Regions from separate parts of the Arthrobacter sp. CC3 genome, predicted to be linked through region 2. Evidence: predicted binding sites of a transcription regulator. Region 2 holds the regulator's gene; the other holds the start of a gene.
The links. The regulator HrcA, encoded in region 2, represses chaperone genes, less so after heat shock. The targets are predictions, from matches to a motif close to TTNGCACTCGNNNNNNNCGAGTGCNAA.
Positions count from the first base shown of each region.

Region 1: groES (co-chaperone GroES) is a predicted target of HrcA. The motif match lies at 2,202-2,228, and genes of this name have one in related genera.

Region 1 is NZ_JARCCY010000006.1:155,843-168,469, forward strand. It holds gene PV761_RS05180 (shikimate 5-dehydrogenase) at 1-464, shown strand, start outside; gene PV761_RS05185 (class I SAM-dependent methyltransferase) at 491-1,726, opposite strand; gene PV761_RS05190 (hypothetical protein) at 1,782-2,180, shown strand; gene groES (co-chaperone GroES) at 2,387-2,680, shown strand; gene groL (chaperonin GroEL) at 2,765-4,375, shown strand; gene PV761_RS05205 (response regulator transcription factor) at 4,597-6,237, shown strand; gene PV761_RS05210 (hypothetical protein) at 6,332-6,697, shown strand; gene PV761_RS05215 (NAD(P)-binding domain-containing protein) at 6,694-7,809, shown strand; gene PV761_RS05220 (DUF389 domain-containing protein) at 7,847-8,815, opposite strand; gene PV761_RS05225 (acyltransferase family protein) at 9,027-11,081, shown strand; gene PV761_RS05230 (acyltransferase family protein) at 11,078-12,627, shown strand, end outside.
Region 2 is NZ_JARCCY010000004.1:142,846-152,695, forward strand. It holds gene ybeY (rRNA maturation RNase YbeY) at 1-154, opposite strand, end outside; gene PV761_RS03860 (PhoH family protein) at 151-1,239, opposite strand; gene PV761_RS03865 (GerMN domain-containing protein) at 1,614-2,576, shown strand; gene PV761_RS03870 (16S rRNA (uracil(1498)-N(3))-methyltransferase) at 2,649-3,425, opposite strand; gene dnaJ (molecular chaperone DnaJ) at 3,428-4,555, opposite strand; gene hrcA (heat-inducible transcriptional repressor HrcA) at 4,670-5,683, opposite strand; gene PV761_RS03885 (DUF3097 domain-containing protein) at 5,930-6,781, shown strand; gene PV761_RS03890 (DUF4870 domain-containing protein) at 6,927-7,346, shown strand; gene hemW (radical SAM family heme chaperone HemW) at 7,416-8,645, opposite strand; gene lepA (translation elongation factor 4) at 8,671-9,850, opposite strand, start outside.

The DNA.
Region 1 (12,627 bases), on a different contig from region 2:
CGGTGCTGCTCAAGGGTTCCGGCGGTATGGCGAAAGCGACGGCCGCGGCGCTCCGTGACGCAGGCTTCCGCGACGTCACCATCGTTGCCCGCAACGAGGCGTCAGGTAAGCCGCTCGCGGACCTCTACGGATTCAAGTGGAGCGCCGAACTGCCCGCGGCGGACGCCGGCGGCACGGCGGACATGATCATCAACGTGACGCCCGTTGGTATGGCCGGCGGTCCCGACGCCGACGCACTGTCCTTCCCCCCGGAGGCGGTGGACGCCGCGAAGGTGGTGTTCGACGTCGTGGCGCTGCCGGCCGAGACGCCCCTGATCAAGGCTGCCCGGGCTGCCGGGAAGACGGTCATCACCGGTGCCGAAGTGGCCACCATCCAGGCACTGGAGCAGTTTGTGCTGTACACCGGCGTCCGGCCCACGGACGAGCAGGTCCGCGCGGCCGAAGACTTCATGCGGGCCCAGTAACACGGAATGCCCGGTAACGGGACAGGCTAAACCTTGGGCTGAACCGGCTCCACGGAAATGGCAACCCGGTCCTCGCCGATCCTGGTGAGGACCAGGGTGGCTGTCTTTTTGCCCTTGGACCCCTTCCCGCCCCCCGCGAGGAGCTGCTTGCGGAGCTCCTCCGGAGTGACCGACGTGCCGCGCTTCTTGATGTCCAGGACGCCGATGTTGTGCTGCTTCACCCAGGCTTTGAGGGCCTTGACGTTGAACGGCATGACCTCCAGGACCTTGTAGGCCCTGGCAAACGGGGTGTCCACCAGCTCCGGCGCGCAGATGTAGGCAATGTGTTCGTCCACGAGGTGGCCGCCCAGCCGCGCCGCGACATCCGCCACAAGCCCGGCGCGGATGACAGCCCCGTCAGGCTCGTACAGGTACCCTTCCACCGGGCCCACGGGGGCCACCGGTCCGCCGTCGAACCCTTCCGCGCTGGTGATTTCGGCAGCGCCCTGCGGGCCGAGCAGCAGGGCGGCGCGCCGGACGCCGGGGCGGCTGACGGCGTTGAACCAGAGCGCGACTTCGGTGACGTCGCCGCCCACCGAGACCCACTGCGCCTCGCAGCCGGCAGGGACTGATTCGTGCGGCATGCCGGGCCCCATCTTCACGCCCACCGCGCGGCCGGACTCGGCGAGGGATTCCACGAAGGACAGCGGCGGCGAGAATTCCTCCGGATCCCAGATCCGGCGCGTGCCCGAGGTGGAGGTGGTGCGGCGGGCGGGGTCCAGCCAGACGCCGCCCACGCCGTCCAGCGGGACGGTGGTGGCATCGGAGTGGACCACGCTGGCGTGCGGGAAGGGAATCAGGTTCATGGTGGCGCAGGCGGCGGTGGTCTCGTCCATTTCCACTGCCGTGACCCGGATGTCCATGGAGGCCAGCGCCATGGCATCGGCGCCCAGCCCGCAGCCGAGATCCGCCACGTGCTCGATCCCCGCGGAGGCAAACCGTTCGGCGTGCCGGGCGGCGACATTAAGGCGCGTGGCCTGTTCGAGGCCCGCCTGGGTGAAGATCATCTGCCGGGCGAATTCGCCGAATTTGGCCTCAGCCTTGGTCCGCAGCCTGGACTGGGTGAGGACTGCCGAGACGAGCGCGGGGGAGTGGCCTGCTTTCCGGAGCGACTCATTGAGCCGGAACGCATCGTCCTCCCGGTACGGGCCAAGCGACGCCAGCAGCTCCCAGCCTTCGCTGGTCAGGAGCGGAGCGATCAGGTCCTGCGGTGCGTCAGCCATGTCATCAAGCCTAATCGAGGCGGCGGACACCCGCGGTGCCGCTAGGGTTGGAGGCATGGAAGACAGCGCAGGGCCGCAGCCACCCGTAGAAGACCAACGCAATGACCACCACCAGCCCACGGGCCTTGCCAGGTACGCCCGCCCCGCGCTGATCGCCGGTGCCGCCATCGCCGTCGTCTGCCTGGCGCTCCTGGTGATCATCTTCTTCCTGGACTCCTTCAACGCAACCGTTTACTCGGTGGGCGGCAAGAACATCCAGGACGACACCGACGAGGCGCGGCAAATCCGCGAGTCGTACGCCGCTGTCCGCGCAGGCGGCCTCGTGTTCCTGATCGCCTCGGTTGCGACGGCGCTCGCTGCCGCCGTCGTGCTGTACCGGAACCGCAACGTTACGAACGACGACGACACGGACGATGGCGACGACGTCGACTTTGATGACCTGGCGGGTCGCTAGGCGTTCACCGGTGACGAAATTCTGGCACTCGCCTTGACCGAGTGCTAACGACTACATAGAGTCTTCATTAGCACTCTCCCTAGGAGGGTGCTAACACATGGAGAACTGCCAGCCACGCTGCTGCCGGCACCGCGACGACGGTTTGCACGCACAGGCGCAACGGTTTTCCAGTCCATGAATTTGCTGACGTAGAAGGAGAGGTCCGAGTGTCGGTCTCTATTAAGCCTCTTGAGGATCGTATTGTTGTCCGCCCGCTCGAAGCAGAGCAGACCACGGCTTCCGGCCTGGTAATCCCGGACTCCGCACAGGAGAAGCCGCAGGAAGGCGAAGTTGTCGCAGTAGGCCCCGGCCGCTTTGAAGACGGCAACCGCGTTCCCGTCGACGTTGCCGTTGGCGACGTTGTTATCTACTCCAAGTACGGCGGAACCGAAGTCAAGACCGGCGGCACCGAGTACCTCGTGCTGTCCGCCCGCGACGTCCTGGCGATCGTCGTAAAGTAACTCTTTGACCCCGCGCCGCCGATCCGTCTGATTCATTTCTGACTGGTCAGCGGCGCGGGGTTTCTGTCTCGAAAGGACACAACCATGGCAAAGCAGCTTGCGTTTAACGACGCTGCCCGCCGGTCGCTTGAAGCCGGCATCGATAAGCTCGCCAACACTGTCAAGGTGACGCTTGGCCCGCGCGGCCGCAACGTCGTGCTGGACAAGAAGTGGGGCGCTCCCACCATTACGAACGACGGCGTGACCATCGCCCGCGAAGTCGAACTGGATGACCCGTTCGAGAACCTTGGCGCGCAGCTGGCCAAGGAAGTCGCCACCAAGACCAACGACGTCGCCGGCGACGGCACCACCACCGCCACCGTCCTGGCGCAGGCACTGGTCAAGGAAGGCCTGCGCAACGTTGCAGCCGGCGCAGCTCCGGGGCAGATCAAGCGCGGCATCGAGGTCTCGGTTGAGGCCGTCGCAGCACGCCTGCTCGAGAATGCCCGTCCCGTCGAGGGCACCCAGGTTGCGAACGTTGCAGCCATCTCCGCCCAGAGCGATGAGATCGGCGAGCTCCTGGCCGAGGCTTTCGGCAAGGTCGGCAAGGATGGTGTGATCACCATCGAGGAGTCCTCCACCACGCAGACCGAACTGGTCCTCACCGAGGGCATGCAGTTCGACAAGGGCTACCTGTCCCCGTACTTCGTCACTGACGCGGAACGCCAGGAAGCAGTCCTCGAAGACGCCCTCATTCTGATCAACCAGGGCAAGATCTCCTCGGTGCAGGACTTCCTGCCGCTGCTGGAAAAGGCGCTGCAGAGCTCCAAGCCGCTGTTCATCATTGCCGAGGACGTTGAAGGCGAAGCCCTCTCCACCCTGATCGTCAACCGCATCCGCGGCACCCTGAACGTCGTTGCCGTCAAGGCACCCGGCTTCGGCGACCGCCGCAAGGCCATGCTGCAGGACATCGCGACGCTCACCGGCGCACAGGTTGTTTCCCCGGAACTCGGCCTGAGCCTGGATTCCGTTGGCCTCGAGGTGCTCGGTACGGCCCGCCGCATCACGGTCACCAAGGACAACACCACCATCGTTGACGGCGCCGGATCGGCCGAGGACGTTGCGGCACGCGTTGCCCAGCTGCGGGCTGAACTGACCCGCACCGACTCGGACTGGGACAAGGAAAAGCTCCAGGAGCGCCTGGCCAAGCTGGCCGGCGGCATCGGCGTGATCAAGGTTGGCGCAGCCACCGAGGTTGAGCTGAAGGAAAAGAAGCACCGCATTGAGGACGCCGTGTCTTCCACCCGCGCTGCCCTCGAAGAAGGCATCGTTGCCGGTGGCGGTTCCGCCCTCATCCACGCCCTGAAGGCGCTGGACGAGGACCCGTCGGTCACCGCACTCGAAGGTGACGCAGCAGCAGCTGTGGGCATCGTGCGCCGCGCCCTGGTCCAGCCTGTGCGCTGGATCGCCCAGAACGCCGGCTTTGACGGCTATGTCGTCGCTGCAAAGGTGGCGGAATCCGCCATCCACCATGGCTTCAACGCCAAGACCGGCGAGTACGAAGACCTCATCGCAGCCGGTGTCATTGACCCCGTCAAGGTGACCCGCGCAGCCCTCCGCAACGCCGCCTCCATCGCAGCGCTGGTTCTCACCACCGAGACCCTCGTTGTCGAAAAGCCGGCCGACGAGGACGAGCACGCAGGCCACAAGCACTAGCGTGCAGTCAGCGCTGTACTAGCGCAGCAAAAATAGGCCGGTCCGGCCAGGCGGTTCCCAGGAACCGCCCACGCCGGGCCGGCCTTTTCGCGCCCATTTTGAACCCCTGCACATCCCGCTCTTACACCCCGGTTCGGCGCTTTCTGCCCGAGCTTGTGCACCCGGCACCCCCGGCGTACCGTGGCGCTTAGATGGAGCTTGGAACGGTGCGGGGAGGCATCATGGCAACGTCTGAAGGCGGCCTGGACAGAGGCCGTTCCGCCTTCGAGGAGCATCGCTGGACCGACGCCTTCGAGCACTTCCTCGATGCCGACCAGCACGGCGGGCTTCCCGCGGCAGACCTCGAGCGCCTTGCCACGGTGGAAATCCTGACCGGCAAATCCGACGCCGGAATCGAGACCCTCACCCGCGCGCACGAGGAGTACCTCGTCGTCGGCGACGTGGTGGGCGCGGCCCGCTGCGCCGGGCGGATCGGCATCCATCTGATGAACTCGGGCCAGCCGGCCCGGAGCGCGGGATGGTTCGCCCGAGCCGGACGGCTGGTGGCAGAGCTGAACGAACCCTGCGCAGTGGAGGGCCTGCTGCTGATTCCCACGGCACTGGGCATGCTGTTCGGGGGCAACCCCGAAGGTGCCCGCCGGGGGTTCACGGACGCCCTGGCCATCGGGGAGAAGTTCCAGGACCGGGACCTCATCTCGCTTTCGCTGCTGGGAACGGGCCAGGCCTGCGTGGCGCTCGGTGACATCAGCACCGGCGTCGGGCTCTTTGATGAGGTGATGGTCGCGGTAACCGCCGGAGAGCTCTCGCCGGTCCCCTCGGGGATCATCTACTGCGCCGTAATCGGCACCTGCCACCTGGCCTTCGATCTACGCCGCGCCCTGGAATGGACGGCCGCACTGGACCGGTGGTGCGGCGGACGGCCGGACATGGTCCTGTTCAGCGGCCAGTGCCAGGGCCACCGCGCCGACCTGTACCGGCTGCACGGGGCCTGGGATGACGCCGTCAGCGCCGCGAAGGACGCGCAGCGGCTGTCCGCGGCGGGAGATTACCAGGCACTTTACGGCGGTTACTACCAGCAGGGCGAAGTGGAACGGCTGCGGGGTGAGTTCGCGGCGGCCGAGGAATGCTACCGGCAGGCGGCGCGCAGCGGCTATGAGCCCCAGCCGGGACTCGCGCTGCTGAGGCTGGCCCGTGGGGACGTCCCGGCCGCCCAGACCCTCATCCGCAGGTCAGCCGATGCCGCCGACCTGGCCAACCGCCGCCACCTGCTGCCGGCGCTCGTGGAGATAGAACTGGCTGCGGGTGACACAGCCGCTGCGCGCCGGGCCGCCGACGAACTGGCATCCGTGGCGCAGGACTGCGGGATGCCGATGCTGCAGGCTGCCTCCTGCCAGGCCACCGGGGCCGTCCTCCTCGCCGAAGGAGAACCCGCCCTGGCGCGGCCGGTCCTGCGACAGGGGTGGACGCTCTGGCGGGAACTGGGCGTTCCTTTCGAAGCCGCGCGCTGCCGCACCCTTGTGGGCCAGGCCTGCCGCGCATCCGGCGACGACGACTCGGCGGAGATGGACTTCGAGGCGGCACACGCTGAATTCCTTGCCCTCGGTGCTGCCCCCGCCGCTGCCTGGGCAGCCTCGCTCCAGTACACACCGGCGCACGACGCGCGGCCCGGACCCCTGACGCCGCGCGAACTTGAAGTACTCCGGCTCGTGGCCTCCGGGATGGCCAACCGGGCCATCGCCGGGGAGCTCTACCTGAGTGAAAAGACCGTGGCCCGGCATGTCAGCAACATCTTGCTCAAGTTGGGGCTGCAGTCCAGGGTGGCCGCCACCAAGTATGCCTACGACCACGGGCTCACACAGTAAGCCGCGGGCTGCATAGAACTGCCCAGCCCCGCCCGGGGCAAGATACATACTTCTGCCGACGCGGAGCGCAAGGACGCGGACCTAGTGTCGAACTATGAACCTTCCCGTCCTGGCCGGCACATTCTCGACCGTGCTGTTCGCCCTTGGCCTGCTGCCGATGCTTCTCAAGGCAGCACGGACCAGGGACCTGGCGTCCTATAGCCTCAGCAGCCTGGTCCTGAGCAACGTGGCCAACGCTGTCCATTCCGTGTACGTCTTCCACCTCCCGGCGGGCCCGATCTGGCTGCTTCACGCACTCTACGTGCTGGCCTCCGCGCTGATGCTGGTGTGGTGGCTGCGCTACCGGACGGAACGGCGCGGTCCGGAGGCCCTTCGCGGTCCGGAGGCCCTGCGGCCGGGAAGCGACCGGGAGGGTTCATCGAATGAATCCATAGCGGTTGAACAGGAGGCACTGCAATGAGCAACAGCAACGACGACGCGGCGGCAGTCGAAGTGCTTGACACCCTGGTCATCGGAGGGGGCCAGTCCGGCCTTGCCATCGGCCACTACCTCAAGCGCCAGGACCGGAAATTCCTCATCCTGGATGCGAATCCGAGAATCGGTGACGCCTGGCGGCAGCGCTGGGACACCCTGAGGCTGTTTACACCGGCGAAGTACGACGGCCTTCCCGGCGTGCCGTTTCCGGGAGACAGGTTGTCCTTTCCCCGCAAGGACGACCTCGCCGACTACCTTGAAAACTACGCTGCCACCTTTGACCTTCCGGTGCGTACCGGGATCCGGGTGGAGAGGCTATGGCGGGAACAGGGGCGGTTCGTCGCGGTGTCCGGCGGCCGCCGGTGGGAGGCCGGCAACGTCGTTGTGGCGACCGGCTGCACGCAGGCGCCCAGGTTGCCGGACTTTGCGTCCGGGCTGGATCCGTCCATCGTCCAGCTGCACTCCAGCGAATACCGGAATCCGGGCCAACTCCGGCACGGCCGCGTCCTCGTCGTGGGACTGGGCAACTCGGGAGCGGAAATTGCCCTGGAAGTGAGCAGGACGCACCCCACGGTGGTGGCAGGGAAGCCGAGCGGAGAGCTGCCCGTGCGCCACGGCCGGAACGCCGCACGCTTCGCCCTGCCCGTGGTGCGGTTTCTGGGGATCCACGTGCTCACCGTCGACAACCCGCTGGGGCGTAAGGCCGCACAGCACAAACTGGCGCATGCCGACCCCCTGATCAGGACCAAACGCAAGGACCTTACTGCTGCCGGTGTCGACATTGTGCCCAGGGTGACCGGAGTGCAGGACGGGCGGCCTGTTGTCGCGGGCAGCCCCCTCGACGGTGTGTCCAACGTGATCTGGTGCACGGGCTACCGTGAGTCCTTTGACTGGATCGAACCGCAGGTATTCGACGACGGCGGGCGGCCCCGGCAGCGCCGTGGCGTGGCCACCGACCTGCCCGGCCTGTTCTTCCTCGGCGGGGAATTCATGTACGCCGCCACATCGGCGACCCTCATCGGTGCGTGCCGGGACGCCCGGTACCTGGCGGGAAAGATCCCGGCGGCAGCTTCGTTGGCCGCGCGGTCGTTGGCCTAGTGCCCTGCCTTGGCCCGTGAATGCCTTGGGCCGGAGGCTAGCTCCGGGCGCGCAGCGCCTGGCGTCTCAGCCTCCGGGCCATTCCGTCCGGCAGCCGTTTGGTGATGATGCGGTAGAAAATGAGCACGGCAAGCGCCGATGCCACGATGCCCACAAGGTTGAGCAGCAGCTGCAGGGCGGACCCCGCAGCTTTCTGGTACTCGCCAAGGACGAGCGCCACGGCCACGAACCCTGCGGCGGGAACGGTGGTCACGGAAATGAAGACCCCGATCAGGGCGGCCGAGCGCCGGCTGATGACGGAGAGCATCCCGGCGGCACCGGCCAGCACGGCAACGATCAGCGAATAGGGTCCGGGGTGGTAGATGAACTCGACGGCGGACCCGGTGTCGAGGGTGTTTGCGGGGAAGAGCCCCAGCGGCACGGACAGCCAGGCCGTCAGTGCAGCCAGGAGCATGGCCACAGGAAAGCCGACCCCCAACGCCACGGCGGCACTGCGTCCCAGTTTCCATTTGCGCTGGGCGATGGCGACCGCAAGGGCTGCGAGCGGTCCGAATTCCGGTCCAACGGCCATGGCCCCGACGATGGCGATGGTGGAATCCGTGACAATACCGATCGCGGCCAGCTGCGTTGCCAGTACCAGGAATGCCAAATAGCTCCACGTGAGCCGTGAATCCTCCCCCGTCTGGCGCGTCACCTCGTCCCAGATCATGGCGTCGGCGCCGTCTCCCGGCGCTGCGGCTTCAGCCCGGTCGGCGCGCCGGGAGAGCATGAGCTCCGGCATGGAAATGGCAATGGAGCCAAGCTCCTGGACCTTCAGGACATGCAGCTTTTCCAGCAGCTCCTCGACTGCTTCCCGGGCCACGTGGACCACCACCACGTCGCCCGGCGGCTGGATGGACGCGCCCCTGTGCACGGCTACTTCCGCCGCACCGGTCTGCTGGGTGCAGCTTTCAACCACCAGGTCGGAGAGCTCAGCGGGAATGCACATACGCACCTGAACGATCACTTGGCCACTCCTCGCGTTTCCGGGTTCCAGCACCCGCTTCGTCACCAGCCTAGTTTCCCGGCCGCCGTCCGAAGGCGCCCTCCTCTGGAAACTCCCAGCTAGGAGTGCCTTAATGGAAGCCGGGGGTTCTTTTCGCCTGCTTCGGCGATTGGCGATGAAAGTTACGATTCGGTAACATGGATGCTTTGGTTATCCGCTTGAGGGGTTTTCTATGTCTGTGGCGAGAGCCCTAGCCTCGCCGCGCCGCAGTGGCGCCGGAGCTGAACCGAGCCGAAAATCAAAGTTCCGGCCTGAAATTCAAGGCCTGCGATCCTTGGCTGTGCTGATGGTTGTCAGCTATCACGTCTGGTTCGGGCGGGTGTCCGGCGGGGTGGACGTGTTCCTGCTGATCTCGGCTTTCCTGATGACCCTGCAGTTTGTGGGCAGGTACGAGCAGGGGAGGCCGATGGCGCTGTTCAGGCATTGGCTGCACCTGTTCCGGCGCCTCTTGCCGGCGGCGGTCACGGTCATGGTCGCTGTCCTCGCGGCGAGCTTCCTCCTCCTGCCCCGCACGCGCTGGCTGGATATCATCGCCCAGGGCTGGGCCTCCCTTTTCTATGTGGAGAACTGGCTCCTGCAGTCGCAGGCCACTGACTACTACGCAACCGACCACAGCCTGGCCAGCCCGTTCCAGCACTTCTGGTCCCTCTCCATCCAGGGGCAGGTCTTCATCCTCTGGCCGCTGATCTTTGCCGGCGCAGCGCTCGTGGCCAAACGGTACCGGCTGCACTACCGCATCCTGTTGTGCTACATCTTTGCCGCAGTATTCCTGGTGTCGCTGGTCTACTCGATCATCTTCACTGTGACCAACCAGGCCCAGGCCTATTTCGACACCGGGGCGCGGCTGTGGGAATTCGCCCTGGGCACCCTGGTGGCATTGATCCTGCCCGGCCTCCGGATCCCACGGGCCGGACGCATTGCCCTCGGCTGGTTCGGCATCGCGGCCATGCTGAGCTGCGGCATACTGCTCAACGTCCAGGCGGCGTTTCCGGGAGTGGCCGCCCTGTGGCCCACGCTGGCTGCCGCGTGCGTCATTGCTGCCGGGCAAACCGGCAGCAGGTTCGGCGTTGACAGGATCCTGAGCACAGGGCCGCTGGTCCGGCTCGGGGACAACTCCTACGCCCTGTACCTGTGGCACTGGCCCATCCTTGTCATCGCCCTGGCCGCTACCGGCCGGGACCACGCCGGGCCGCTGTCCGGGACTGTCATCATCGTCGTGTCGATGGGCCTTGCCTACCTCACCACCCGGTTCATCGAGAAACCATGGCGCGAGTGGAAATGGCCGGAGGTCAAGCGTCGCCGGGCAGTCATCGCAGTCGCCGCCGCTGTAGCCACCGCTGCCGTTCCGCTCGCCGGCTGGCAGTTCCAAATCACCAGCGCCACGGCCGCGGCCGCCAGCCAGGCCTGGGCCAACAACCCGGGTGCACGGGTGCTGGATCCCGAGTACGTGGATGCCGCCGACAAGTCCGCTCCGCTGCTTCCCAGCCTCACCACCGTGGCCGAGGAATGGCCGAAATTCCAAGGCGGCTGCACCACCAACGACGCCGAGCTCATCAACGTGTGCACCAACGGAAAAGACGATGCAGACAAGACCATCATGGTCATCGGCAGCTCCCACGCCCACGTCTGGTCCACGCCGCTGCTTAACCTTGCAGACAAATACGGCTGGAAAGTGGAAGCCATCACCAAGGGCTACTGCCCGGTGACGGAGACCGACGCGCCTGAGCTCTCGGACGGCTGCGTCGACTTCAACAAGGAGACCATGAAGAAGGTCCTGGAGATGAAACCGGACCTTGTGGTCACCACCAGCACCCGGACGGACCCGAACCCGAACAAGACGGAATTCATGGACCCCGCGTGGCTCCCGGAGATCAAGGAAATCAACGACGCCGGGATTCCCGTCGTCGCCCTCCGCGACACCCCCCGCATGCCAGAGGCGGTGCCGGACTGCCTGGAACAGCACCAGGACGACTACGCGGCGTGTGCCGCGAAGACGGCCGAAAGCTATCAGCCGGCGTCCCCCGCCGCGGAAATAGCGGGCCAGGTGCCCGGCACGAAGTTCCTCGACTTCACGCCGTTCTTCTGCCCGGACGACACCTGCCCGGCGGTCATCGGCAACGTCATGGTCTACAAAGACGACAACCACGTCACCAGGACGTACATGGACAGCATCACCCCCTACTTCGAGAAGGAGTTTCTGGCAGCAACCGGCTGGAACAACGGATGACGACGACCCCCACAGAGCACCCGACGACCCCCGCAAAGCAACCGACGAACACTACGAAAAGCACGGACAAGGCAGCCGGGAAGGCGTACCGCCCCGAGGTCCAGGGGCTCCGGGCACTCGCCGTCCTGATGGTGGTCACGTACCACGTCTGGCTGGGCCGGGTGTCCGGCGGCGTGGACATCTTCCTGCTGATCTCCGCGTTCCTGCTGACCCTCTCGTTCGTGCGCAAGGTGGAAAGCGGCAGTCCGCTCAAACTGGTCAGCCACTGGCTGCACCTGTTCAAACGGCTGCTGCCGGCCGCCGTCGTCGTTATCCTCGGTGTCCTGGCGGGCACCTGGGCGATCCTTCCCCAAAGCCGCTGGCCGGACGTCCTGGAGCAGGCGTGGGCCTCCCTGCTGTACCGGCAGAACTGGCTGCTCGCGGATTCGGCGGTCGACTACTACGCCCAGGACCACTCGGGGGCGAGTCCGCTGCAGCATTTCTGGTCGCTGTCCATCCAGGGGCAGGTCTTTATCCTGTGGCCACTGGTGTTTGCCGGAGCAGCCGCGCTGCACCGGATCCTGCGGCGCCCGGCCGTCAGCTACCGCCTGCTGCTGGCCGTTGCCTTCGGCGTGATCTTCGCGGCGTCGCTGGCCTACTCCGTTGAACAGACCGCCACGAACCAGGCCTACGCCTATTTCGACACCCGCACCCGGCTCTGGGAGTTCGCGCTGGGATCCCTGCTCGCACTGGCTTTGCCTTACCTGAGGCCGGGAATGCTGCTTCGCGTCATCCTGGGGTGGGCCGGCGTGGCCGCCATGGTGTCCTGCGGCCTGCTGCTGACAGTGGACCGGTCCTTCCCCGGCTTTGTGGCGCTGTGGCCCACGCTGGCGGCTGCGGCGATCATCGTGGCCGGCCAGAGCGGCAGCCGCTTTGGTGCGGACCGGCTCCTGAGCTGGAAACCCCTCGTGAAGCTGGGCGACAACTCCTACGCGCTGTACCTCTGGCACTGGCCGCTGCTGGTCCTCGCACTCGCCGGCACCGGTGTTGTCTCGCCCAACCTCGTCCAAGGGCTGGCCATCGTGGCGGCCTCCGTGGTGATGGCCGTCCTCACAACCCGGTTCGTGGAAAAGCCCCTGCGTGACTGGCACTGGCCCCAGCGGCGGGTCTGGCGGAACGCCGTCGTTATCGTGGCGTGCGGAGCGCTGCTGGCCGGGCCGGTGTCCCTGTGGCAGACCAAACTGACTGCAGAGGAAGCGGCAGCCGCCGCGCAGCCCAGGGAACTGACTCCCGGCGCGGCCGCCCTGACCCCCGAAAACGTCGGAAAACCGACGCCGGAAGCGAAGATCATTCCGGCGCCGGCTGCCATGAAGAATGAGTGGGCGGATATTGACGGCCTCTGCACTGACGGGAATGTGCCGGACGATCCGCTGCTCTCCGGCTGCCTGCAGAACAGCAAGCCGGAGGTTGTCACCAAGCGGATCGTGGTGCTTGGCGATTCGCACGCGCAGCAGTACATGGCGGCGCTGGGCCCGATCGCCAAGGAACACGGCTGGGAGGTGGTCAC
Region 2 (9,850 bases):
TATGGAGTTTTTCCATGGCGGGTTCGTCCACGAGGAGGATGGAAAGCTCGGCCTGGGGGTGGATGTACAGGCGTTCGAACACATACCGGGCCAGGGCAACCAGCTGGGCTTCGTCCACCCGGACGCCTGATTCGTTGTTTACTTCGATGCTCATGCGTGTTCTCCCCGCTTCTCCCGGGGCACGGAATGCTTCACCCGGTTCCTTTGTGCCTCATCCCAAATGCCGTAGGCGTTGACAATGTCGCCGACGAGGCGGTGGCGCACTACGTCTGAGGCGTCCAGCACGCTGAAGTTGACGTCGTCAATGCCCTGGAGGATCTCCTCCACGATCCGGAGGCCGGAACGGGTGCCGAACGGCAGGTCCACCTGCGTGACGTCCCCGGTGACCACCATTTTGGAGCCGAACCCGAGGCGGGTCAGGAACATCTTCATCTGCTCCGGCGTGGTGTTCTGGGCTTCGTCGAGGATGATGAACGCGTCGTTGAGCGTTCGGCCGCGCATGTAGGCCAGCGGGGCCACTTCAATGGTGCCCGCCGCCATCAGCCGCGGGATGGACTCCGGGTCCATCATGTCGTGGAGCGCATCGTAGAGCGGCCGCAGGTACGGATCGATCTTGTCGCTGAGCGTCCCGGGCAGGAAGCCCAGCCGTTCGCCGGCCTCCACCGCCGGCCTGGTGAGGATGATGCGGCTGACTTCCTTCTGCTGCAGGGCCTGGACGGCCTTTGCCATGGCGAGGAAGGTCTTGCCGGTGCCGGCCGGTCCGATTCCAAAGATCACCGTGTTCGCGTCGATGGCGTCCACATAATTCTTCTGGTTCAGGGTCTTCGGCCGGATCGTCTTGCCACGGCTCGAGAGGATGTTGTAGGTCAGCACCTCAACGGGGTTCTGGAGCGACTGGCTCCGGAGCAGGGCAGCGAGCTGCTGCAGCACCGCCGGTGTGATGACTGTGCCCCGGTCAACGAGGCCCCTTACTTCATGGAGCAGGCGCATGATCCTGGGAACGTCGGCCGCGGGGCCGCTGATGGCCAGTTCATTGCCGCGGACATGGAAATCCACGGCAGGAAACTGTTCCTCGATAAAACGGAGGGCCTCGTCGTGACTGCCGAGGGACTGAACCATCTGTTCGGAGTTGTCGAAGATGACCACCTCCGTCCGGACACCGGGAAGACTGTGGGGAAATTCACCTGTGGTGCGCTCACCGGCGCTGAACCGGGGCCTTCCGTTTGTTGCTTCAGTCATGGTGCCGGCCTGCGGGCCTCTGGTCCCCTCCAGTTAGGAAAATTGTTTCTCTGGCCGATCACTTCGCCCCCGCTGCTTCAGCGTCGGACTCCGTGCGCGGCCGAGTCCTTATATCTTACGCCAGTAAGCCGTCCAGGGGCCGCGGGGCGTGCCCGCCAGGCATTTGGCCGCGACCGCTTCGTTGCAGATTCCCGTCATTAGGTATCAACTTCGTATCGGCCTCGTATCGTTCCCGTTGCAGTTCGGCAATCCGTCCGCAAACGCCGCAGGGCGCCTGGAACTCTATGTAATGCTGGAATCCATCGCGGGCTTTCGCCCGCCACGGACCACTTCATCGACAACGTTTATAGGACAGGGCAGGTACCGGGATCACCATGGAGAGCAGGAACCCACGACGCCGGCAGGCAGCAGGAGGCAGGCGGAAACGTTCCGCCGTGCTCCTGTTTGTGCTGCCCGCCGCCATGGTGCTGTCCTCCTGCGTCGCCACTCCCCAGCCGTCCACAAACACCGCTGCCAGCACGCCCCAGACCGTCACCGGGTCCGCCACCGCGGGCGTTCCCAGCACGAGTGCTCCACTGGAAACCACGCAGGCTTCCAACAAGGCACCGGTGTACTGGATCGGGCGCAGCAACGAGAACGTCTTCCTGTACCGCGAATTCCGCGATGTCCCGGAGCAGGAAAACCCGGTGACCAGGGCCCTGCGCTCCATGATGTCGGATAAGCCGCTGGATCCCGACTACTTCACGCCGTGGCAGAACCCGAAGAAGCTGGCTACGTCGATTTCCGGCAAGAACGTCATCACGGTGGACGTCTCACCGGATGCCTTCAACAGCAACCTCGACGAGGACATGGCCAAGCGCGCCATCCAGCAGCTGGTCTACACGGCAACGGCCGCGGGAGCGAGCTCAGGGCTGGTGGACTCGGGCCAGCAGATCCAGGTGGTCATCCTGGTTGACGGGCACACGGATTACCTGGCCTTCAACCACGTTCGGCTCGGCAGCCCCACTCCCCGCGGGGCGGGCATGGTGGCTCCGGTATGGATCATCGATCCCCAGGAGGGTGTGGGCGTCCCCGACGGCAGTGTCAAGATCAGCGGACGAAGCACGCTGCCCGGGGGAAAACTCAAGTGGAAAATCCTGAAAGTCGACGGCAGCAGTGACAAGACGGCCTATTTGGGCGGCGATGTCACCGCCTCGGCAGACCAGGCACAGTCCGGACTCTTCTCGCTGAATGTCAACCTGGCACCTGGAAACTATGAGATCCGGGTATTCCAGGCCGACCCCGGGAAACCCGACCGGGAACTGAACGTGGACTCCCGCGGTTTCAAGGTTGCCTAGCGCCTGAGCGCTTCCCCCTGGAGGGGCAACGCCACGTGGCGCCCGTGGACAGCCGCTGCCGGTGTCCGGTGGCTACCAGCGGCCCAGGATGTCGCTGGCGAGGACGGTGGCGGCCGGTCCTGCCGTGGACGACCTCAGCACGTGGTGGCCCAGAAGCGCCGTCACGGCGCCGGCCCCGCACAGCCGGGTGACCTCCCGCGGACTGATGCCGCCTTCGGGCCCCACAATCAGCAGGATTTCGCGCGGCCCCGGCACCGGTGCACCGGAGTTGTTCCCGCACCACGCCTCGAGCACGCTCCGTAGCGGGCGCACGGCATCCTCATGGAGGATGATGGCCAGGTCCGCGGCGGAGACTGCCGCCTGAAGTCCGGCACCGTCGACGGCGGCCCGGACTTCGGGAATCCAGGCCCGCCGCGCCTGTTTGGCAGCTGCAGTCACCACGGACTGCCATTTGGCATGGGCCTTCGCGGCCCGTTCGCCTTTCCATCGGACGATGGACCGTTCGGACTGCCACGGGATGATGGCGTCGATCCCCAGTTCGGTGGCGGTTTCTGCGGCGAGTTCGTCCCGGTCGCCTTTGGCCAATGCCTGGACCAGGACCAGGCGGAGGTCCGGGCGCTCCTCGGTGTCGAGGACGGAACACTCCACTGTCAGTTCACCCTGGCCAACGGCGGCGACCGTGCCGGTCAGCCTTTTGCCAGCGCCGTCGGCGATGTCAACGGACTCCCCCACGGCAATCCGCTTGACGGTGACCGCATGCCTCGCTTCTGCGCCTTCGAGGACAAAGTGCGAACCGGGAGCCTGGTGGTCCAGGGCTCCGGGGGTTGCGAAAAAGACCGGGTTGCTCACCGCTACAGGTTACCGAGCCGGTCCCGCAGCTTGGCGAAGACACCGCCGCTGGCGGAGAGTTTCCCTTCGGTGTACTGCTCGCCACGGAGTTTCGCGAGCTGGCGCAGCAGGTCTTCCTGCGCGGCATCAAGCTTGGCCGGAGTCTCGACCTGGAGGTGGACTTTCAGGTCGCCGCGGCCGTAGCCCCGGAGGTGGGTCACGCCGAGGCCGCGAAGGGTGATGACTTCGCCGGACTGGGTACCCGCCTTGACGTCGATCTCCTGCTGGCCGTCGAAGGTGTCCAGGCTCAGTTCGGTGCCAAGGGCTGCTGCAGTCATCGGGATGTGCAGGGTCGCGTGGAGGTCATCGCCGTCGCGTACGTAGGTGGCGTCATTGTTGACCCGGATCTCCACGTAGAGGTCGCCAGAAGGTCCGCCGGCGGGTCCGGCTTCGCCCTGGCCGCCCAGCTGGATCCGGGTTCCGGTGGCCACGCCGGCAGGGACCTTGACGGTCAGCGAACGCCGGCTGCGGATGCGGCCCTGCCCGTTGCACTCGTTGCAGGGATCCTTGATGACGGTTCCGAAGCCCTCGCAGGAGCCGCAGGGCGCCGCGGTCATGACCTGGCCCAGGATGGAACGGACGGCCCGCTGGACCTGGCCGCTGCCACCGCAGATGTCACAGCGGACGGGGTGGGTCCCGGGCTGGCAGCAGGAGCCTTCACAGGTGGGGCACGTTACGGCCGTGTCCACTTCGAGCTTCTTGTTGACGCCGAAGACGGCGTCGCGGAGGTCGATGCGGACGCTGATGAGGGCATCCTGCCCGCGGCGGACGCGCGAGGCAGGTCCGGACGAGCCGCCCGCACCGAAGAAGGTGTCGAAAATGTCCTGGAAGGCGAAACCCTGCCCCGAGTAGCCGGCGCCGCCGAAACCGTTGTCAGTGCCGTTCTCGTTGCCGGTGGTGTCGTAGACGCGGCGCTTCTGCGGATCGGACAGCACTTCATAGGCGTGCGTGACAGCCTTGAAGCGGTCCGAGGCATCCTCCCCGGGGTTCACGTCCGGGTGCAACGTGCGCGCAAGCTTTCGGTAGGCCTTCTTGATCTCTTCGCCCGTCGCTTCGGGTGAGACTCCAAGAACGTCGTAGTGGCTGCTCAAAGTTCGTATCTCTTCCTGGTTGTACTGCCTGTAATGCCTTGGGTGGTGCCTATGATGCTGCTGCCGCCCCCGGAAGCCGGGACACGGAAGCCTGGTTGGCTGATGAAGGGCCGGTCAAGGCCCGAGGATCCTGGAAAGGTAGCGTGCCACGGCACGGACCGCGGCCATGGTGGTGGGATAGTCCATCCGGGTGGGCCCAAGTACGCCCACCTTGGCACTGGAACCGGGCCCGTAGCCCGTGGCCACCACCGAGGCTTCCGCGAGGCCGTCGTAGGGATTCTCCCGGCCGATGCTGACGGTCACGCCGCGGGGGTCCTGCGCCATCTCGCTGAGCAGGCGGAGCATGACCACCTGTTCCTCAAGCGCCTCGAGGACCGGGCCGATGCTCAGCGGGAAGTCAACGTTGGACCGCGCGAGGTTGGCGGTGCCAGCCATGACCATCCGTTCTTCGCGGGTACTGCTGGCCAGGGCATCCAGGCCGCGGGCCAGCGCCTGGGCGGCGTGCCGGCGTGCCGGTTCACAGCTTGCGACGACGGCGGGCAGCGCTTGCGGGAGCAGGCTCAGCGGTGTCCCCGCCAGGCTCTTCAGGAACCGTGTGCGGAGGCCTGCGACGGCCTCGTCGCTGAGCTCCTGGCCGACGTCGATGACCCGTTGTTCGACCTTTCCGGTGTCCGCAATCAAGACAGCGAGGACCTGGCGCGGCGCCAGCAGCACAAACTCGATGTGCCGCACCATGGCACGGCTGAGGTGCGGATACTGCACCACGGCCACCTGGTTGGTCAGCTGCGACAGCAGCCGCACGGTACGCTCCAGGACGTCGTCCAGGTCGTCCGAACCTTCGAGCAGCGTCTGGATGGCCCGGCGTTCGGCCTGCGACAGCGGCTTGACGGCGGAAATCTGGTCGACGAAGAGCCGGTAGCCCTTGTCAGTGGGGATCCTCCCCGCGCTGGTGTGCGGCGCCGTGATCAGGCCCTCATCTTCCAGGGCCGCCATGTCATTGCGGATGGTGGCGCTGGAGACTCCCAGATGGTGTCTCTCCACCAGGGCTTTGGAGCCCACAGGTTCGCGGGAATGGACGTAGTCCTCCACGATGGCGCGCAGTACTTCTAGCTTGCGTGGTTCGCTCATTCTCCACCTCCGATCGGCTTAACCCGGGCCGCGGACCGGCTTTTTCGCCTGCCAGATCCCGTCTACCGTTAGCACTCGTCATGTCTAAGTGCTAACCAGTCTAATATGAGTCGCCGCGTTGTTAGCATTGGTACCGCTCCGGGCGAAACTCCGGAGCGGTACGGGACAGGCACGTCCGTGAAGCCACGGCGCCCCTGTTTCACTTCTCCTGTTTCACATTTTCTAGCGCAAGGTTGTGTCTACCCGATGTCGTACCAGAACTGGGGCCCGCAGGACATCACGGCTCCCCGGAAAGCCGAACTTCCCGAAGTGCCGGTTGAACGCGGCATGGTGCTGGAAGACGTGCAGTCCGGCTGGGTGGGCGCTGTCACCAGGGTGGAAAAGTCGGGCGGCATGCACGTTGTGGCATTGGAGGACCGGCGCGGCAAGTCCCGCACGTTCCGCCTCGGCTACGGATTCCTCCTGGAGGGCCTGCCGATCCGGCTGATGCCCCCGGCCCCGCGCGCCCAGGCCGCCTCCGCCGCATCCGGCAGGACCGCCTCCGGATCCGTGCGGGTGGCGGGCCAGCGCGCCCAGGTGGCCAAGGCCAGCCGCATCTGGGTGGAAGGCAAGCACGACGCCGAACTTGTGGAAAAAGTCTGGGGTGACGACCTCAGGGTGGAGGGCATCGTCGTCGAGCCCTTGCACGGCATTGACGATCTCACGGCGGCGGTTGCAGCATTCCGGCCGGGTCCGGGCCGCCGGCTGGGAGTGCTGGTGGACCACCTGGTTGCCAACTCGAAGGAATCACGGATCGCCGATGCCGTGATGGCGTCGCCCGGCGCCGCGGGCAACGTCCTGATCGTGGGCCATCCCTACGTGGACGTGTGGCAGGCAATCCGGCCGGCAGTGCTCGGCATTGACGCCTGGCCGGTCATTCCGCGGGGCGTGGACTGGAAGACCGGGATCCTGACTGCCTTCGGCTGGCCGCACGAGACCAAGGAAGACATCGGCCTGGGCTGGCAGAAGCTGCTGGGGGCGGTACGCACTTACGCCGACCTGGAACCGTCCCTGCTGGGCCGTGTGGAAGAGGTCATCGACTTCCTCACCGTGCCCTAGGCAGAAGTTAGCAGCGCCCCGGGCGGAAGTCGAACTCTCCGAATGCACCCGTGAACCAGTATTCTTGATACGGCGGTTGTTGCTCCTGTGGCAGCGTCCGCTTTTCCGGGAACCACCGCACCACTGCAATCCGAAGGACGACACCTTGGCAGAAGACGCACGTGAACAACGGGACAACCAGGCCGGCCATGGCCAGCCCCAGTATCATGGTGTCCCCGCCAACGCCCTGCCGCTGACGGCCAACGAGGACCGGCAGTGGGCTACCCTCGCGCACTTCGGCGGCATCCTTGGGTGCGTCCCGTCGCTGTTGATCTACCTGATCTTCAAGGACCGCGGACCGTTCACGGCGCAGGAATCGAAGGAAGCGCTGAACTTCACCCTGCCTCCCACAATCGCTGCAGTCATCTGCAACATCCTGGTGCTGCTGCCGGTGGTGGGCAACATCTTCGCGGTGCTGGCCACTCTGATTTGGATCGCCGTGACGTGCTTCTCCGTTGCTGCCGGAATCCATGTGAACCGGGGCCAGCCGCACCGCTACGACTTCAACCTGCGCTGGATCAAGTAGCGGGCGCAACGCGATTGGCGGCGCCGAGCACCGGCGTCGCATCCGGCCGGGACAAACCCGGCCGGTAACTTAGTCGGGCAGGATCCTTCGCACCACGGCGTCGGCAAGCAGCCGGCCTTTCAAGGTGAGCACCAGCCGGCCGCGGAAGGCCGACGCGGGATCCACCAGGCCATCCGCGATCAGCCCGGCCACCGCGTGCTGTCCGGACTTTGCCAGCCAGGACACATCGAGTCCGGAACTGAGCCTGGCTTCGAGCATGACCCGCTCGACGTTCCGGGTTTCGGCGTCGAGCGTTTCGCGGCCCGCCGCCGGCGATACACCGCCGGAAAGCCGCCCCGCATAGGCCGTAGGGTGCTTGACGTTCCACCAGCGGACTCCGCCGACGTGTGAATGCGCACCGGGGCCGATCCCCCACCAGTCGTCACCACGCCAGTACGCCAGGTTGTGCCTGCACGCCTGCTCCGGCGTGCGCGCCCAGTTGCTGACCTCGTACCAGCCAAGGCCAGCGGCACTGATGAGTTCCTCGGCGATTTCGTACTTGTCGGCATGGTCGTCGTCGTCGATTCCTGGGACTTCGCCGCGGCGGATCTGGGCGGCCAATTTAGTGCCGTCCTCTACGATCAGCGCGTAGGCGCTGATATGGTCCGGTTCGTAGGACAGGGCGGTCTCAAGGGAATAGCGCCAGTCCGCCAGCGACTCCCCCGGAGTGCCGTAGATCAGGTCAAGGCTGACGGACAGTCCGGCGTCCCGGGCCCACTGCACCACCTGCGGCACCCTGCTGGGCGTGTGGGTGCGGTCCAGGACCTTCAGGACATGCGGCACGGCTGACTGCATCCCGAAGGACACGCGGGTGAAACCGGCATCAGCCAGTAACGTGAGGGACTCCGGGGTGACGGAATCCGGGTTGGCTTCGGTGGTGACTTCAGCGCCGGGCTCCAGCCCCCATTCGTTGACTGCTGCGGTTAGGATGCGGGCCAGGTCCTCGGCGGGCAGCAGAGTGGGCGTGCCGCCGCCGAAAAAGACGGTGCCCATCCGGCGGTCCGGCAGTCCGCTCGCCTTCAGGGCATGGGCGGCAAATTCAACCTCGGCAATGGCCGTGGACGCATAGGCGTCCTGGGACGCCCCGCCGCCGAGTTCGGTGGCCGTATAGGTGTTGAAGTCGCAGTACCCGCAACGCACGGCACAAAAGGGGATGTGGACGTACAGTCCAAATCCCCGCTGTGCAGCGCCGTCGGCGGCCTGCGCTGGCAGCAGGCCGTCCGACGGCGCGGGGTCACCCAGGGGCAGGACGCTGGGCATCAGCGGGTCCCCCGCTGCGCGTGGCTCACTTCTTCTTGGCCTTGTCCTTAGATTCGTCGGTGGTGAGGGCGGCGATGAACGCTTCCTGCGGCACCTCCACCGTGCCCACCATCTTCATGCGCTTCTTGCCCTCTTTTTGCTTCTCCAACAGCTTGCGCTTACGGGAAATATCGCCGCCGTAGCACTTGGCCAGGACGTCCTTGCGGATGGCACGGATGCTTTCACGGGCGATGATCCGGGAACCAATGGCAGCCTGGATCGGCACCTCGAACTGCTGGCGGGGAATGAGCTCACGCAGCTTGCCGGTCATCATCACACCGTAGGCGTAGGCCTTCTCCCGGTGGGTGATCGCACTGAAGGCGTCCACCTGTTCGCCCTGGAGCATGATGTCGACCTTCACAAGGTCGGCCACCTGGTCGCCGTCGGCCTTCCAGTCCAGCGAGCCGTAGCCGCGGGTCTTGGACTTGAGGATGTCGAAGAAATCGAAGACGATTTCGGCCAGCGGCAGTCGGTAGCGGATTTCCACCCGGTCCTCGGAGAGGTAGTCCATGCCGCCCATCACGCCGCGCCGGCTCTGGCACAGCTCCATGATGGCCCCGACGAACTCGTTCGGCGCCAGGATGGTGGCGGACACCATCGGCTCACGGACCTCCGCAACCTTGCCGGTGGGGTATTCGCTGGGGTTGGTCACGTGGACAACCTTCTTGTCCTCCAGCGTCACCTCGTACTCCACGTTGGGAGCAGTGGAAATCAGGTCCAGCTTGTACTCGCGTTCGAGGCGTTCACGGGTAATTTCCAGGTGCAGCAGGCCCAGGAAGCCGACGCGGAAGCCGAAGCCCAGCGCAGCCGACGTTTCCGGCTGGTACACCAGAGCGGCGTCGTTGAGCATGAGCTTCTCCAACGCGTCGCGGAGCACCGGGTAGTCGGTGCCGTCCAGCGGGTACAGGCCGGAGAAAACCATGGGCTTGGCGTCCGCATAGCCCGGGAGGGACTGGGAAGCAGGCTTGGCCAGGTTGGTGACGGTGTCGCCCACCTTGGACAGGCGGACGTCCTTCACACCGGTGATGAGGTAGCCCACTTCGCCGACGCCGAGGCCCTTGGACGGCGTGGGCTCCGGAGAGCTGACACCGATCTCAAGGAGTTCATGGGTGGCGCGGGTGGACATCATCTGGATGCGTTCGCGCGGGTGCAGCATGCCGTCGACC